DNA from 3 places in the Cytobacillus sp. FSL R5-0377 genome. Region 2 is predicted to be linked to each of the others. Evidence: a T-box and tRNA genes for the amino acid it is inferred to sense, from the RefSeq annotation. Region 2 holds a T-box; the other regions hold tRNA genes.
The links. A T-box is a leader RNA that pairs with one kind of tRNA and senses whether it is charged. The one in region 2 lies ahead of NSQ49_RS17965 (valine--tRNA ligase), so its partner is inferred to be a tRNA-Val.
Positions count from the first base shown of each region.

Region 1: it encodes a tRNA-Val, which carries the amino acid that the T-box ahead of NSQ49_RS17965 (valine--tRNA ligase) is inferred to sense. The anticodon was not compared.
Region 3: it encodes a tRNA-Val, which carries the amino acid that the T-box ahead of NSQ49_RS17965 (valine--tRNA ligase) is inferred to sense. The anticodon was not compared.

Region 1 covers NZ_JBBORA010000001.1:1,976,223-1,981,539, forward strand. The annotation lists gene NSQ49_RS10100 (cytochrome c oxidase subunit 2A) at 1-24, opposite strand, end outside; gene NSQ49_RS10105 (hypothetical protein) at 365-496, shown strand; tRNA gene NSQ49_RS10110 (tRNA-Ile) at 580-656, opposite strand; tRNA gene NSQ49_RS10115 (tRNA-Gly) at 665-738, opposite strand; tRNA gene NSQ49_RS10120 (tRNA-Cys) at 757-830, opposite strand; tRNA gene NSQ49_RS10125 (tRNA-Gln) at 841-915, opposite strand; tRNA gene NSQ49_RS10130 (tRNA-His) at 941-1,016, opposite strand; tRNA gene NSQ49_RS10135 (tRNA-Trp) at 1,028-1,101, opposite strand; tRNA gene NSQ49_RS10140 (tRNA-Tyr) at 1,109-1,192, opposite strand; tRNA gene NSQ49_RS10145 (tRNA-Phe) at 1,215-1,290, opposite strand; tRNA gene NSQ49_RS10150 (tRNA-Asp) at 1,461-1,537, opposite strand; tRNA gene NSQ49_RS10155 (tRNA-Met) at 1,541-1,614, opposite strand; tRNA gene NSQ49_RS10160 (tRNA-Ser) at 1,715-1,807, opposite strand; tRNA gene NSQ49_RS10165 (tRNA-Met) at 1,831-1,907, opposite strand; tRNA gene NSQ49_RS10170 (tRNA-Ala) at 1,927-2,002, opposite strand; tRNA gene NSQ49_RS10175 (tRNA-Pro) at 2,021-2,097, opposite strand; tRNA gene NSQ49_RS10180 (tRNA-Arg) at 2,103-2,179, opposite strand; tRNA gene NSQ49_RS10185 (tRNA-Gly) at 2,187-2,261, opposite strand; tRNA gene NSQ49_RS10190 (tRNA-Leu) at 2,268-2,352, opposite strand; tRNA gene NSQ49_RS10195 (tRNA-Lys) at 2,368-2,443, opposite strand; tRNA gene NSQ49_RS10200 (tRNA-Val) at 2,621-2,696, opposite strand; tRNA gene NSQ49_RS10205 (tRNA-Glu) at 2,701-2,775, opposite strand; rRNA gene rrf (5S ribosomal RNA) at 2,800-2,916, opposite strand; rRNA gene NSQ49_RS10215 (23S ribosomal RNA) at 3,055-5,317, opposite strand, start outside.
Region 2 covers NZ_JBBORA010000001.1:3,534,416-3,539,732, reverse strand. The annotation lists gene NSQ49_RS17970 (bifunctional folylpolyglutamate synthase/dihydrofolate synthase) at 1-1,018, opposite strand, end outside; gene NSQ49_RS17965 (valine--tRNA ligase) at 1,089-3,734, opposite strand; T-box leader at 3,791-4,047, opposite strand; gene NSQ49_RS17960 (hypothetical protein) at 4,266-4,457, shown strand; gene ysxE (spore coat protein YsxE) at 4,471-5,317, opposite strand, start outside.
Region 3 covers NZ_JBBORA010000001.1:3,253,256-3,258,572, forward strand. The annotation lists rRNA gene NSQ49_RS16570 (23S ribosomal RNA) at 1-1,467, shown strand, start outside; rRNA gene rrf (5S ribosomal RNA) at 1,719-1,835, shown strand; tRNA gene NSQ49_RS16580 (tRNA-Val) at 1,845-1,920, shown strand; tRNA gene NSQ49_RS16585 (tRNA-Thr) at 1,941-2,016, shown strand; tRNA gene NSQ49_RS16590 (tRNA-Lys) at 2,039-2,114, shown strand; tRNA gene NSQ49_RS16595 (tRNA-Leu) at 2,132-2,216, shown strand; tRNA gene NSQ49_RS16600 (tRNA-Gly) at 2,225-2,299, shown strand; tRNA gene NSQ49_RS16605 (tRNA-Leu) at 2,306-2,394, shown strand; tRNA gene NSQ49_RS16610 (tRNA-Arg) at 2,410-2,486, shown strand; tRNA gene NSQ49_RS16615 (tRNA-Pro) at 2,493-2,569, shown strand; tRNA gene NSQ49_RS16620 (tRNA-Ala) at 2,578-2,653, shown strand; tRNA gene NSQ49_RS16625 (tRNA-Met) at 2,673-2,749, shown strand; tRNA gene NSQ49_RS16630 (tRNA-Ile) at 2,768-2,844, shown strand; tRNA gene NSQ49_RS16635 (tRNA-Ser) at 2,857-2,949, shown strand; tRNA gene NSQ49_RS16640 (tRNA-Met) at 2,972-3,045, shown strand; tRNA gene NSQ49_RS16645 (tRNA-Asp) at 3,049-3,125, shown strand; tRNA gene NSQ49_RS16650 (tRNA-Phe) at 3,290-3,365, shown strand; tRNA gene NSQ49_RS16655 (tRNA-Gly) at 3,379-3,452, shown strand; tRNA gene NSQ49_RS16660 (tRNA-Ile) at 3,457-3,533, shown strand; tRNA gene NSQ49_RS16665 (tRNA-Asn) at 3,548-3,622, shown strand; tRNA gene NSQ49_RS16670 (tRNA-Ser) at 3,628-3,718, shown strand; tRNA gene NSQ49_RS16675 (tRNA-Glu) at 3,723-3,794, shown strand; gene NSQ49_RS16680 (hypothetical protein) at 3,868-4,065, opposite strand; gene glgB (1,4-alpha-glucan branching enzyme) at 4,289-5,317, shown strand, end outside.

The DNA of each region.
Region 1 (5,317 bases), 1.6 Mb from region 2:
CTGGTTCACTTTTCGTGCATCCACCTTCCATCAGCTCCTTAGCTTTGTTACCTACATCATAGTTGAGAAGGGTTTTCATAAAAGTGAATTGAATCACACTTTTTTCATATATCTTCAAAGCAAAAGGCCTGCAATTTTGGTTAAACACTGTAGTACCAAGGGTTATCTCTATTGAACAGTGCTCTGGTAAGCATATAGGTTCACAAATAGTTCACAAAAAGTCACTTACCAGAAGTCCTATAATGATCATAGAATTTCAAGCTTGTAAGATGGTATTTTATGTTAAAATGATTTTGAGGGATGTAAACTATTGTTCTTAAACTAAACGCAAGTTAAGAAATTAATTAAAATTGGGGTGACTATTTTGGATGCTTTCGTGATTTTAGCTTTTTCATTAGCTGCGGGTGCGTTCTCTTTTGCATTATTTTCAGATGGTAAAGTTAAGAAACTTGAAAAGAGAGTGAAAGATTTAGAAGATAATATAAACGAAAATTAGAATGGCCAGACTAAACTCAAGAAGTTTCACATATATAAAAAAACTAATCCCTATTGGAATTAGTTTGAAAATGGTATGTATAATGGTGGGCCTAAATGGACTCGAACCATCGACCTCACGCTTATCAGGCGTGCGCTCTAACCAGCTGAGCTATAGGCCCATATGTGTTGGAGCGGGTGAAGGGAATCGAACCCTCATCATCAGCTTGGAAGGCTGAGGTTTTACCACTAAACTACACCCGCTTTGTAAGGAATATAAGTTGGAGGCAACACCCGGATTTGAACCGGGGATGGAGGTTTTGCAGACCTCTGCCTTACCACTTGGCTATGCTGCCTTAAAAAAAATGGCTGGGCTAGCAGGATTCGAACCTGCGAGTGACGGAGTCAAAGTCCGGTGCCTTACCGCTTGGCTATAGCCCAATAATAATGCAATTTAAAAGAATAATGGGGCGATTGATGGGAATCGAACCCACGAATGTCGGAGCCACAATCCGATGCGTTAACCACTTCGCCACAACCGCCACTATCCTACTGGCAGGGGTAGTAGGAATCGAACCCACATCAAAGGTTTTGGAGACCTTCGTTTTACCATTAAACTATACCCCTATATCAATGGTGGAGGGGGGCAGATTCGAACTGCCGAACCCGAAGGAGCGGATTTACAGTCCGCCGCGTTTAGCCACTTCGCTACCCCTCCAAGTCTGTAAAGACTAAGAAAATGGTGGCTCAGGACGGAATCGAACCGCCGACACAAGGATTTTCAGTCCTTTGCTCTACCGACTGAGCTACTGAGCCAAAATAATATTATATCCCTAAATCTAAATAAATGTGCTTCAAAGCCATGCGTTCTTTGTCGCAGATTTTAAAAGCATGCTATTCGATGATGAAAAGCTTCGCAGCTGCATTCTTTTAAAATCCTCTACCGACTGAGCTACTGAGCCAAAGCTTATATCTCTTTGTAAAAATGGCGGTCCGGACGGGACTCGAACCCGCGACCTCCTGCGTGACAGGCAGGCATTCTAACCAACTGAACTACCGGACCGGATTGCGGGGGCAGGATTTGAACCTGCGACCTTCGGGTTATGAGCCCGACGAGCTACCGGACTGCTCCACCCCGCGATAGTATTATTTATGTGATTTGTCTATGCTCACATCAAGCATTTCATCGCAGCTTATTCGGTGATATAACCGCCCCGCGACAATAATATTAAAGAAAATATGGAGGAGGAAAGGGGATTCGAACCCCTGCGCGGTTTGACCCGCCTGTCGGTTTTCAAGACCGATCCCTTCAGCCGGACTTGGGTATTCCTCCAATGTTGTATAAGATAATCATATTGGTAGCGGCGGAGGGGATCGAACCCCCGACCTCACGGGTATGAACCGTACGCTCTAGCCAGCTGAGCTACACCGCCGAAATGATTATATATTTTATGGTGGAGCCTAGCGGGATCGAACCGCTGACCTCCTGCGTGCAAAGCAGGCGCTCTCCCAGCTGAGCTAAGGCCCCATGTAAAAGAAGTGTCGCTGGTCGGGAAGACAGGATTCGAACCTGCGACCCCTTGGTCCCAAACCAAGTGCTCTACCAAGCTGAGCTACTCCCCGTAATATGGCGCGCCCGAGAGGAGTCGAACCCCTAACCTTTTGATCCGTAGTCAAACGCTCTATCCAATTGAGCTACGGGCGCAAAATAATGGAGCGGAAGACGGGATTCGAACCCGCGACCCCCACCTTGGCAAGGTGATGTTCTACCACTGAACTACTTCCGCTTAAAATGGTGCGGGTGAAGGGAGTCGAACCCCCACGCCTTGCGGCGCCAGATCCTAAGTCTGGTGCGTCTGCCAATTCCGCCACACCCGCAATATGAAATTAAAATGGTGAGCCATGAAGGACTCGAACCTTCGACCCTCTGATTAAAAGTCAGATGCTCTACCGACTGAGCTAATGGCTCTCACTAAAATTACGTTGCCTAAATCCTGAAACTTCCAGGTCAGATGTTCCAAAGCCCTGCGTGCTTTGTCACAGATTGCTATTCAGATGATGAATCTCACTGATGCTGCAATCTGCTCTACCGACTGAGCTAATGGCTCATACCTCTTTGAAGAGCATTTTGCTCATTCAGGAGTTATGGTGGAGGATGACGGGATCGAACCGCCGACCCTCTGCTTGTAAGGCAGATGCTCTCCCAGCTGAGCTAATCCTCCAAAGTGGTGACCCCTACGGGATTCGAACCCGTGTTACCGCCGTGAAAGGGCGGTGTCTTAACCGCTTGACCAAGGGGCCATATAAAGTTACCCAAACAGGGTTGCCCGGCAGCGTCCTACTCTCACAGGGGGACAGCCCCCAACTACCATCGGCGCTGAGAAGCTTAACTTCCGTGTTCGGTATGGGAACGGGTGTGACCTTCTCGCTATCGCCACCGGACTATTTGGTTGAAGAAACTTCGTTCCCTCAAAACTAGATAATGTATGAAGAAGCATTTTGCCGAGTATTCACCAATGACTTGTCTAGCTTCGGCTCCTAACTTCTCTCGAAGTTGAACAGTCGCCTCCGCTTTTCATTTTGGTTAAGTCCTCGATCGATTAGTATCAGTCAGCTCCACATGTCGCCACGCTTCCACCTCTGACCTATCAACCTGATCATCTTTCAGGGATCTTACTAGCTTGACGCTATGGGAAATCTCATCTCGAGGGGGGCTTCATGCTTAGATGCTTTCAGCACTTATCCCTTCCGCACATAGCTACCCAGCGATGCCTTTGGCAAGACAACTGGTACACCAGCGGTGCGTCCATCCCGGTCCTCTCGTACTAAGGACAGCTCCTCTCAAATTTCCTGCGCCCACGACGGATAGGGACCGAACTGTCTCACGACGTTCTGAACCCAGCTCGCGTACCGCTTTAATGGGCGAACAGCCCAACCCTTGGGACCGACTACAGCCCCAGGATGCGATGAGCCGACATCGAGGTGCCAAACCTCCCCGTCGATGTGGACTCTTGGGGGAGATAAGCCTGTTATCCCCGGGGTAGCTTTTATCCGTTGAGCGATGGCCCTTCCATGCGGAACCACCGGATCACTAAGCCCGACTTTCGTCCCTGCTCGACTTGTAGGTCTCGCAGTCAAGCTCCCTTGTGCCTTTACACTCTGCGAATGATTTCCAACCATTCTGAGGGAACCTTTGGGCGCCTCCGTTACTTTTTAGGAGGCGACCGCCCCAGTCAAACTGCCCACCTGACACTGTCTCCCGCCCCGATAAGGGGCGCGGGTTAGAATTTCAATACAGCCAGGGTAGTATCCCACCGACGCCTCCACCGAAGCTGGCGCTCCGGCTTCTCAGGCTCCTACCTATCCTGTACAAGCTGTACCAAAATTCAATATCAGGCTACAGTAAAGCTCCACGGGGTCTTTCCGTCCTGTCGCGGGTAACCTGCATCTTCACAGGTACTATAATTTCACCGAGTCTCTCGTTGAGACAGTGCCCAGATCGTTACGCCTTTCGTGCGGGTCGGAACTTACCCGACAAGGAATTTCGCTACCTTAGGACCGTTATAGTTACGGCCGCCGTTTACTGGGGCTTCGATTCAAAGCTTCGCTTGCGCTAACCTCTCCTCTTAACCTTCCAGCACCGGGCAGGCGTCAGCCCCTATACTTCGCCTTGCGGCTTCGCAGAGACCTGTGTTTTTGCTAAACAGTCGCCTGGGCCTATTCACTGCGGCTCATCAGGGCTATTCACCCTAATGAGCACCCCTTCTCCCGAAGTTACGGGGTCATTTTGCCGAGTTCCTTAACGAGAGTTCTCTCGCTCACCTTAGGATTCTCTCCTCGCCTACCTGTGTCGGTTTGCGGTACGGGCACCTTTTCCCTCGCTAGAGGCTTTTCTTGGCAGTGTGGAATCAGGAACTTCGGTACTAAATTTCCCTCGCCGTCACAGCTCAGCCTATGTGGTAACGGGATTTGCCTCGTTACCGGCCTAACTGCTTGGACGCGCTAATCCAGCAGCGCGCTTACCCTATCCTCCTGCGTCCCCCCATTGCTCAAACGGTAAAGAGGTGGTACAGGAATATCAACCTGTTGTCCATCGCCTACGCTTTTCAGCCTCGGCTTAGGTCCCGACTAACCCTGAGCGGACGAGCCTTCCTCAGGAAACCTTAGGCATTCGGTGGATGGGATTCTCACCCATCTTTCGCTACTCATACCGGCATTCTCACTTCTAAGCGCTCCACCAGTCCTTGCGGTCTGGCTTCAACGCCCTTAGAACGCTCTCCTACCACTGACATCGAAAGATGTCAATCCACAGCTTCGGTGATACGTTTAGCCCCGGTACATTTTCGGCGCGGAGTCACTCGACCAGTGAGCTATTACGCACTCTTTAAATGGTGGCTGCTTCTAAGCCAACATCCTGGTTGTCTAAGCAACTCCACATCCTTTTCCACTTAACGTATACTTTGGGACCTTAGCTGGTGGTCTGGGCTGTTTCCCTCTTGACTACGGATCTTATCACTCGCAGTCTGACTCCCATGGATAAGTCTTTGGCATTCGGAGTTTGTCTGAATTCGGTAACCCGATGGGGGCCCCTAGTCCAAACAGTGCTCTACCTCCAAGACTCTTACTACATGAGGCTAGCCCTAAAGCTATTTCGGAGAGAACCAGCTATCTCCAAGTTCGATTGGAATTTCTCCGCTACCCACACCTCATCCCCGCACTTTTCAACGTGCGTGGGTTCGGGCCTCCATCCAGTGTTACCTGGACTTCACCCTGGACATGGGTAGATCACCTGGTTTCGGGTCTACGACCACATACTCATTCGCCCTATTCAGACTCGCTTTCG
Region 2 (5,317 bases):
TTTTGCTTCTATCCCCAAAACGATTTGCAAGCTCAGCAGTTAAAGCAGAAATACCTTCTTCATTATGGGCTCCATCTATTACCACCAGTGGGTCATGAGATACAATTTCAAATCTGCCGGGCCAAAATGCTGTTTTCAATCCGGCTCTAATATGCTGTTCCTCTATTAAGAATGAATAAAACTTATTTAAAAGCTCTGCTGCCACTACAGCCAGGGATGCATTTTCAGTCTGGTGTTTCCCGCTCATACCTGTCTGAAGTTCAGGGAAATCTTTAAAGACAGTCTTAATTGAGAAAAACTCACCCTTGCCCAGGGGTTTATGATCGGTAATGGTAAATTCTTTTCCCAGCTGATAAACCGGGGACTTTAACGCTAGAGCTTTATCTTGAATAACAGCCAGGGCTTCTTCCTGTTTGACAGCAGTAATTACACTGATTCCAGGTTTGATTATCCCCGCTTTTTCAAAAGCGATTTTCTCATATGTATTCCCAAGTATGGCTGTATGATCAAGTCCGATGCTGGTGATGATTGATAACACTGGATAGATGATGTTAGTAGAGTCATATCTGCCTCCAAGCCCCACTTCAAACAGCACAAGATCCACCGGTCTTACATGGCCAAAATATTGAAAAGCCATGGCGGTAATGATTTCAAACTCAGTTGGACCGCCAAGTTCCGTCTCTTCCAGCTCAACTGCCAGCGGATATATATCATTGGCAAGCTGAACGAGATCTTCATCCGCAATTGGAGTTCCGTTTAGAGAAATACGTTCATTAAATTTCTCAAAATATGGCGATGTAAAGGTCCCCACAGAATACCCTGCTTCCTGAAGAATGGATCTTAAAAACGTAACCGTTGAGCCCTTTCCATTCGTTCCGCCAATATGAACAGCCTTAATCCTTCTCTCAGGATGCCCAAGTTTTTCCATCATCCATACCATTCTTTCCAGACCAGGCTTCATTCCCAGTCTCAGTCTTGAATGAATCCATGCCAATGCTTCTTCATAAGCTGAAAACATATATTTACACCTCCGTTATACAGGAAGGAAGACGAATCCCAGATTCGGATCCGCCTTCCGCAGCAACTATTTATTCCCCTTTTAGCTCTTTGATCCGAGCTTCCACAGCTGCTCTCTTTTCGCTGTAGTCTTGTTCTTTTGCTTTTTCTTCCTCAATTACTTTTTCCGGCGCTTTTTTAATAAAGCCTTCATTTGAAAGTTTCTTTTGAACACGTTCAACTTCTTTATTTAATTTATCCCACTCTTTTTGCAGTCTGGCCACTTCTTCTTCGATATTAATCAAGCCTTCAAGCGGGAGGATAATTTCTGCCCCAGTCACTACGGCTGTCATCGCCTTATCAGGTGTTTCAACCTCTAAAGCCAGCACCAGTTCCTCAGGATTACAGAAGCGTTCAACATAGGCACGGTTATTTTCCAGTGTAGCAAGAATTTCATGGTCTTTAGCCCTTACCATCATTTTAATCTTCTTGCTCATCGGCGTGTTCACTTCAGCACGGCTGTTGCGGACAGAACGGATAATTTCAACAAGCAGCTTCATTTCATTTGCAGCCTGATTGTCTGTATATTCAGCCTGTACTTCCGGCCACTGGGCAACCGTAATGGAGTCTCCTGAGTGAGGAAGGTTCTGCCAAATTTCCTCTGTAATAAATGGCATAAATGGATGAAGGAGACGCATTGTGTTATCCAGTACATATGCCAGGATGGAGCGGGTTGTTTTCTTGGCAGCTTCATCTTCTCCATACAGCGGAATCTTCGCCATTTCTATATACCAGTCGCAGAAATCATCCCAGATGAAGTTGTACAGAACTCGGCCAACCTCACCAAACTCATAGCGGTCAGATAATCTTGTAACAGTCTCGATTGTTTCATTTAAACGGGTCAGAATCCATTTATCAGCAACAGACTTTTCGCCGCTTAAATCGATTTCTTCGAACTTTAATCCATCCATATTCATTAAAGCAAAACGTGATGCGTTCCAGATTTTATTGGCAAAGTTCCAGGTTGCCTCTACCTTTTCCATGCTAAAACGAAGATCTTGCCCCGGCGAGCTTCCCGTAGAAAGGAAGTATCGGAGTGAGTCGGCACCATACTGGTCGATAACATCCATCGGATCAACGCCATTTCCAAGTGATTTACTCATCTTGCGTCCCTGTGAATCTCGAACAAGACCATGAATTAATACATCCTCGAATGGGCGCTCTCCTGTAAATTCGAGACCCTGGAAGATCATCCGGGATACCCAGAAGAAAATGATGTCATAGCCTGTTACAAGGGCAGCAGTCGGATAGTATCTCTTAAAGTCAGCGGAATCAGTATCCGGCCAGCCCATTGTGGAAAACGGCCATAATGCTGAACTGAACCAAGTATCTAATACATCTTTATCCTGTTCCCAGTTTTCGCTGTCCACAGGAGCTTCCTGACCTACATAAACCTCGCCGGTCTCCCTGTGATACCACGCCGGTATGCGGTGTCCCCACCAGAGCTGGCGTGAAATGCACCAGTCGCGTATATTTTCCATCCAGCGCAGATACGTTTTTTCAAATCGGTCCGGAACAAAGTTTACTTTTTCCTCTTTATTTTGAAGAGCAATGGCTTCATCCGCAAGAGGCTGCATTTTAACAAACCACTGCGTTGAAAGGTATGGTTCAACTACTGCACCGCTTCGCTCTGAATGGCCCACAGAATGCATATGCTCTTCAATTTTGAAAAGAACGCCTTCTTCCTGAAGGTCCTTTACAATCTGCTTGCGGCATTCAAACCGGTCCATCCCCTGATACTTACCAGCTCTGCTATTCATCGTGCCGTCTTCATTCATAACAAGAATTCTTTCAAGATTGTGGCGGTTTCCGATTTCGAAATCATTTGGGTCATGAGCAGGCGTAATTTTTACAGCTCCAGATCCAAAATCCATTTCTACATAATCATCAGCAACAATCGGAATTTCCCTTCCTGTAATCGGCAGTTTAACTGTCTTGCCGATTAAATGCTTATAGCGTTCATCTTCAGGGTGTACCGCTACAGCAGTATCGCCAAGCATTGTTTCTGGGCGTGTAGTAGCAATTTCGATATGACCCGATCCATCTGCCAGAGGATATCTCATGTGGTAGAAGGCACCTTGAACATCCTTATAAATAACTTCGATATCAGATAGGGCTGTTTTTGTAGACGGATCCCAGTTGATGATGTACTCGCCGCGGTAAATAAGGCCTTTATTATAAAGTGAAACAAAAACCTCTCTAACAGCCTTTGAAAGCCCTTCATCCAGCGTGAAGCGTTCACGGCTGTAATCAAGCCCTAATCCAAGCTTTGACCATTGCTGGCGGATATGGCTCGCATACTCCTCTTTCCATTTCCAGGTTTCTTCTACGAATTTCTCGCGGCCTAGATCATAGCGGCTTTTGCCTTCATTTCGGAGCTTTTCTTCCACCTTTGCCTGAGTGGCAATACCCGCATGGTCCATTCCCGGAAGCCATAAAACATCGTACCCCTGCATACGCTTCATTCGTGTGAGGATATCCTGCAGAGTCGTATCCCATGCGTGGCCAAGATGAAGTCTTCCGGTTACGTTTGGAGGCGGAATCACAATTGTATACGGCTGCTTTGTTTCATCATCTTTTGCTTCAAAGAACTTTCCTTCCAGCCACCAGTGATATCTCCCTTTTTCAATCGCCTGCGGATCATACTTCGTCGGCATTGATATTTCATTGTTATCCATATTTCATTCTTCCTTTCTAAAAGCAATCAGCAAAAATAAAAAAACTCCGCTCGCCATAAAAGGACGAATGGAGTTTGCTTCGCGGTACCACCTTTTTTTCAACCAAAAAGAAAATCAGTAAAAGACATTCTTATAGTGATTGACACTTAAGCAGATAACGGATTTCCCGTCTTTTACTACTTGGCTGCTGCCTTTCGCAAAAGATGCTCTAGGGCGACCTTCCAACGGTTCTGCCTGGATAACCTTTCAGCTGCTGGTTTTCCTCTCTAAAAAGGCAAATAGCCATTGTACTCTTCCCTGTCTTAGCAACGATATTAAATTTATATATAAAATATAGTACCGAAAATAGACGGTTATAGTCAATAAGGATACCCCAGTTTTTTATATATTATTCACAGCATCCTTGAAAGTGCTGATGAGTTATACCCGGCAGGAACACCTTTTTATGTCAAAAAAACGAAAATAGGCACTTTACGGAAAATAGAATCATAGGATGTAAAATAAGAACATTGGGGAAAGGGGTATGCGCGAATGAGAAAAAAATATAATCCCTACAAACTGCCTCCCTGGTTAAGAACTTTCAGGAATATATGTGCACAATTCATTATCCCGTTCTGTGTTTTTCAAGGCATTAGAACAATATTATTGCCTACTACCTTCGATGTGCTGCTGCTTTCGCTGTTCATTCTGATCGCTATCGCCTTTCATCTTCAATTAGTATAGGAGCCCTCAACCTTCAGCTTTGGGCTCCTTCCTGTGCTTGAGCTTCTGCTGCCGCTTTTGCTTCTTGTTTTTGTCTCTCAATCTCATCGATTCTCATAACGGCATATTCAATATTTTTTAACAGCCAAAACTGCCTTTGCAGATGCTGGACAGCCTTCCTCTCTCCCCTTTTTCCTTCCCCTTTATAATATTGCTCAGCTGCTCTGATAATAGGACCCGGATGAGCAAAGTAGCTTTGAAACAGCAGCATCTCGTCATCCCTGAAGGGAAAGTACTTCATATAAGTGTAAAGCCATTCTACACATTCCTCAGATCTTTTGGGATATGTTTTTAGTGTCCTTGATAAAAACGGCAATAAATCATGGAGCGGCGACCCCTGTCTTGCCTTTTCGAAATTAGTAAAGTAGCCATACCCCCTATCATCGTATAGAAAATGTTCGGTTGAAACTTTCCCATGAATAATGACCGTTCGTGCTTTTTCATCTTCCTTTGTTTTTTCGAACCAATCTTTAAATTTGTTTGTGGAGAATTTAAGTGCCTGGCTGATATCATTGTAATATAGGGAAAACATTAGCTCAAAAGGGGACATATACTCTTTTCTTTCGCACGCTTCAATGAATCCCTCCAGAAACTCATTTTCTTTTTCCCATTCCTGTAAGGTATTTTCGTAATGCTCGGTACGGTCTTCTTTTTTTATCGGAACCTCCCTCGAGGACAATGTGTGCAGTCTTGCCAATTCCCGCAGCATCTGCTGATGCCGCTCAAATCTATCCTCCTTTTCCTCATTGGACATCCAGGGCATTAAATAAAATAATTCATTCTGATGGAGTACAGCATATCTTCCGTCCACCGTTGGGTAA
Region 3 (5,317 bases), 280 kb from region 2:
AATGGGGGGACGCAGGAGGATAGGGTAAGCGCGCTGCTGGATTAGCGCGTCCAAGCAGTTAGGCCGGTAACGAGGCAAATCCCGTTACCACATAGGCTGAGCTGTGACGGCGAGGGAAATTTAGTACCGAAGTTCCTGATTCCACACTGCCAAGAAAAGCCTCTAGCGAGGGAAAAGGTGCCCGTACCGCAAACCGACACAGGTAGGCGAGGAGAGAATCCTAAGGTGAGCGAGAGAACTCTCGTTAAGGAACTCGGCAAAATGACCCCGTAACTTCGGGAGAAGGGGTGCTCATTAGGGTGAATAGCCCTGATGAGCCGCAGTGAATAGGCCCAGGCGACTGTTTAGCAAAAACACAGGTCTCTGCGAAGCCGCAAGGCGAAGTATAGGGGCTGACGCCTGCCCGGTGCTGGAAGGTTAAGAGGAGAGGTTAGCGCAAGCGAAGCTTTGAATCGAAGCCCCAGTAAACGGCGGCCGTAACTATAACGGTCCTAAGGTAGCGAAATTCCTTGTCGGGTAAGTTCCGACCCGCACGAAAGGCGTAACGATCTGGGCACTGTCTCAACGAGAGACTCGGTGAAATTATAGTACCTGTGAAGATGCAGGTTACCCGCGACAGGACGGAAAGACCCCGTGGAGCTTTACTGTAGCCTGATATTGAATTTTGGTACAGCTTGTACAGGATAGGTAGGAGCCTGAGAAGCCGGAGCGCCAGCTTCGGTGGAGGCGTCGGTGGGATACTACCCTGGCTGTATTGAAATTCTAACCCGCGCCCCTTATCGGGGCGGGAGACAGTGTCAGGTGGGCAGTTTGACTGGGGCGGTCGCCTCCTAAAAAGTAACGGAGGCGCCCAAAGGTTCCCTCAGAATGGTTGGAAATCATTCGCAGAGTGTAAAGGCACAAGGGAGCTTGACTGCGAGACCTACAAGTCGAGCAGGGACGAAAGTCGGGCTTAGTGATCCGGTGGTTCCGCATGGAAGGGCCATCGCTCAACGGATAAAAGCTACCCCGGGGATAACAGGCTTATCTCCCCCAAGAGTCCACATCGACGGGGAGGTTTGGCACCTCGATGTCGGCTCATCGCATCCTGGGGCTGTAGTCGGTCCCAAGGGTTGGGCTGTTCGCCCATTAAAGCGGTACGCGAGCTGGGTTCAGAACGTCGTGAGACAGTTCGGTCCCTATCCGTCGTGGGCGCAGGAAATTTGAGAGGAGCTGTCCTTAGTACGAGAGGACCGGGATGGACGCACCGCTGGTGTACCAGTTGTCTTGCCAAAGGCATCGCTGGGTAGCTATGTGCGGAAGGGATAAGTGCTGAAAGCATCTAAGCATGAAGCCCCCCTCGAGATGAGATTTCCCATAGCGTCAAGCTAGTAAGATCCCTGAAAGATGATCAGGTTGATAGGTCAGAGGTGGAAGCGTGGCGACATGTGGAGCTGACTGATACTAATCGATCGAGGACTTAACCAAAACGACAAGCGGAGGCGACTGTTCAACTTCGAGAGACGTTGGAGAGCCGTTCATTCAAATCCTGGTTTTGGATTGGAGGGACGGATCGAAACGGCCGAGAAGTTAGGAGCCGAAGCTAGACAAGTCATTGGTGAATACTCGGTAAATACTTCTTCATACATTATCTAGTTTTGAGGGAACGAAAAAAAAGTAAATTTCCTCTTGAAAAATGATAAAAAGACGGTATAATAATACTTGTCTTTGAAAAATAGTCTGGTGGCGATAGCGAGAAGGTCACACCCGTTCCCATACCGAACACGGAAGTTAAGCTTCTCAGCGCCGATGGTAGTTAGGGGCTGTCCCCTTGTGAGAGTAGGACGCTGCCGGGCGTTAATAATGGAGGATTAGCTCAGCTGGGAGAGCATCTGCCTTACAAGCAGAGGGTCGGCGGTTCGATCCCGTCATCCTCCACCATTAATTTAAATGTACAAGCTGCCGGTGTAGCTCAATTGGTAGAGCAACTGACTTGTAATCAGTAGGTTGGGGGTTCAAGTCCTCTCGCCGGCACCACTTCATTTCTTTTATAGAATATGAGCCATTAGCTCAGTCGGTAGAGCATCTGACTTTTAATCAGAGGGTCGAAGGTTCGAGTCCTTCATGGCTCACCATTTTTAATTTTTATATTGCGGGTGTGGCGGAATTGGCAGACGCACCAGACTTAGGATCTGGCGCCGCAAGGCGTGGGGGTTCGACTCCCTTCACCCGCACCATTATTTTTGCGGAAGTAGTTCAGTGGTAGAACATCACCTTGCCAAGGTGGGGGTCGCGGGTTCGAATCCCGTCTTCCGCTCCATTTATTGCCGGGGTGGCGGAACTGGCAGACGCACAGGACTTAAAATCCTGCGGTAGGTGACTACCGTACCGGTTCGATTCCGGTCCTCGGCACCAGTAGAATTTAATATTGCGCCCGTAGCTCAATTGGATAGAGCGTTTGACTACGGATCAAAAGGTTAGGGGTTCGACTCCTCTCGGGCGCGCCATATTAACGGGGAGTAGCTCAGCTTGGTAGAGCACTTGGTTTGGGACCAAGGGGTCGCAGGTTCGAATCCTGTCTTCCCGACCATTTATATTGGGGCCTTAGCTCAGCTGGGAGAGCGCCTGCTTTGCACGCAGGAGGTCAGCGGTTCGATCCCGCTAGGCTCCACCATAATTATTTTTACTGTTTTGGCGGTGTAGCTCAGCTGGCTAGAGCGTACGGTTCATACCCGTGAGGTCGGGGGTTCGATCCCCTCCGCCGCTACCATTTTAATTAAACGATGCTGGACCTTTAGCTCAGCTGGTTAGAGCAGACGGCTCATAACCGTCCGGTCGTAGGTTCGAGTCCTACAAGGTCCACCACTTTTCTTATACGGAGGAATACCCAAGTCCGGCTGAAGGGATCGGTCTTGAAAACCGACAGGCGGGTCAAACCGCGCAGGGGTTCGAATCCCCTTTCCTCCTCCATAATTTATTTTAATATTATTGTCGCGGGGTGGAGCAGTCCGGTAGCTCGTCGGGCTCATAACCCGAAGGTCGCAGGTTCAAATCCTGCCCCCGCAATCTGGTCCGGTAGTTCAGTTGGTTAGAATGCCTGCCTGTCACGCAGGAGGTCGCGGGTTCGAGTCCCGTCCGGACCGCCATTTTTAAAAGAAAGTTTGGCTCAGTAGCTCAGTCGGTAGAGGATTTTAAAAGAATGCAGCTGCGAAGCATTTCATCATCGAATAGCATGCTTTTAAAATCTGCGACAAAGAACGCAGGGCTTTGAAGCACATTTATTTAGATTTAGGGATATAATATTATTTTTGGCTCAGTAGCTCAGTCGGTAGAGCAAAGGACTGAAAATCCTTGTGTCGGCGGTTCGATTCCGTCCTGAGCCACCATTTTAGACCTTATGCGGGTGTAGTTTAGTGGTAAAACCTCAGCCTTCCAAGCTGATGATGAGGGTTCGATTCCCTTCACCCGCTCCAAAATGGGCCTATAGCTCAGCTGGTTAGAGCGCACGCCTGATAAGCGTGAGGTCGATGGTTCGAGTCCATTTAGGCCCACCATTTTATATTATTGTTCCGCAGTAGCTCAGTGGTAGAGCATTCGGCTGTTAACCGAACGGTCGTAGGTTCGAATCCTACCTGCGGAGCCATATATGGGGAAGTACTCAAGTGGCTGAAGAGGCGCCCCTGCTAAGGGTGTAGGTCGGGTAACCGGCGCGAGGGTTCAAATCCCTCCTTCTCCGCCATATTGGCCCCTTGGTCAAGCGGTTAAGACACCGCCCTTTCACGGCGGTAACACGGGTTCGAATCCCGTAGGGGTCATACAAAAAAGCTGTCAACTAATTGTTGGCAGCTTTTTTGTTGTTTTCATTTTGTGATACATGCCATCTTCAATTTAATCAAATTTTTCTTCTTTCCCGCTTAATTTATTGCCGGGATTATTCAAATCGATATCAGAAGATATTCCTGTATAAGGGCCCCTAAACATATCACCAGTGGCCAGAATCTTACCATCCGGTGCTTCAAATAGTGGAATCTTTATTTCATCCCTGGATGCCTCATTCAATAAAAACTCCTCTTCCTTATTGCTCAAAATATTATTCTCCTTTCATTTTCGGTTTGCAGACTTTGTTATATTTTGTCTAAGTTTACCGGAGATTATGTCGAAGTCTGTTAATCTGAGTCAGATGCTGTCGGTTGTTAGCGGAATATGAACGATACTGTCATAAAATTAAAAAAACTTTTACAAGGGATTTTCTCAGGTTCGGCGAATATAACAGGAAAGTCAAAAGAAACGAGACTAGGTGGGGAGAAGGATGGTAGTGGATACTTTGTTGCCAACCGATTATCAACTGCATTTGTTCCATGAAGGGACTCTCTATGAGAGTCACCAGTTATTTGGTGCACATGTAATTTCAAACGGTGAAACAGTAATTACCCGTTTTTGTGTGTGGGCACCGAATGCTGAAATTATCAGATTAGTCGGTGATTTTAATGATTGGAATGGAGAAGGCTATACCTTACATAGAGTGAATAATGAAGGTGTCTGGGTTATTCAGCTTGATGGAAACATGGAAGGTGCCTTGTATAAGTACGAAATTACAACAAAGAAAGGAGATAAGCAATTAAAGGCTGATCCTTATAGCTTTTTTTCAGAAGTAAGGCCAAATACAGCCTCTAAAGTTTATTCGCTGGACGGATATAAGTGGAATGACAGCAAATGGATGCAAAAGAAAGAAAAGAAGCCTATATTCACAGAGCCTGCGGTCATTTATGAGGTCCACTTGGGTTCGTGGAAGCTAAAAGAATCTGGGAGCCTGTATACGTACAGGGAGCTTGCAGATGAATTAATCCCTTATGTGGTAGAGCACGGGTTTACTCATATAGAAATGCTTCCTCTAATTGAGCACCCGCTCGACGCTTCATGGGGGTATCAGGGAACAGGCTATTACTCGATTACAAGCCGTTACGGGAATCCGCATGATTTTATGTATTTTGTTGATCAATGCCACCAGCATGGTATAGGCGTCATCATGGACTGGGTACCGGGGCACTTCTGCAAAGATGCTCATGGCCTTTACCAGTTTGATGGTTCGCACCTGTATGAGTATGAAACAGAAGGCGACAGAGAGAACCGTGTATGGGGGACCGCTAATTTTGATCTCAGCAAAAATGAAGTTCAAAGCTTTCTTATCTCCAACGCTGTTTTTTGGATGGAGAAGTATCATATTGACGGCTTCCGGGTTGATGCCGTGGCTAATATTATCTACTGGCCTAACCGGGATGGAAAGACAGAAAATCCTTTCGGCACCCGCTTCCTGCAAAACTTAAATAAAGTTGTATCC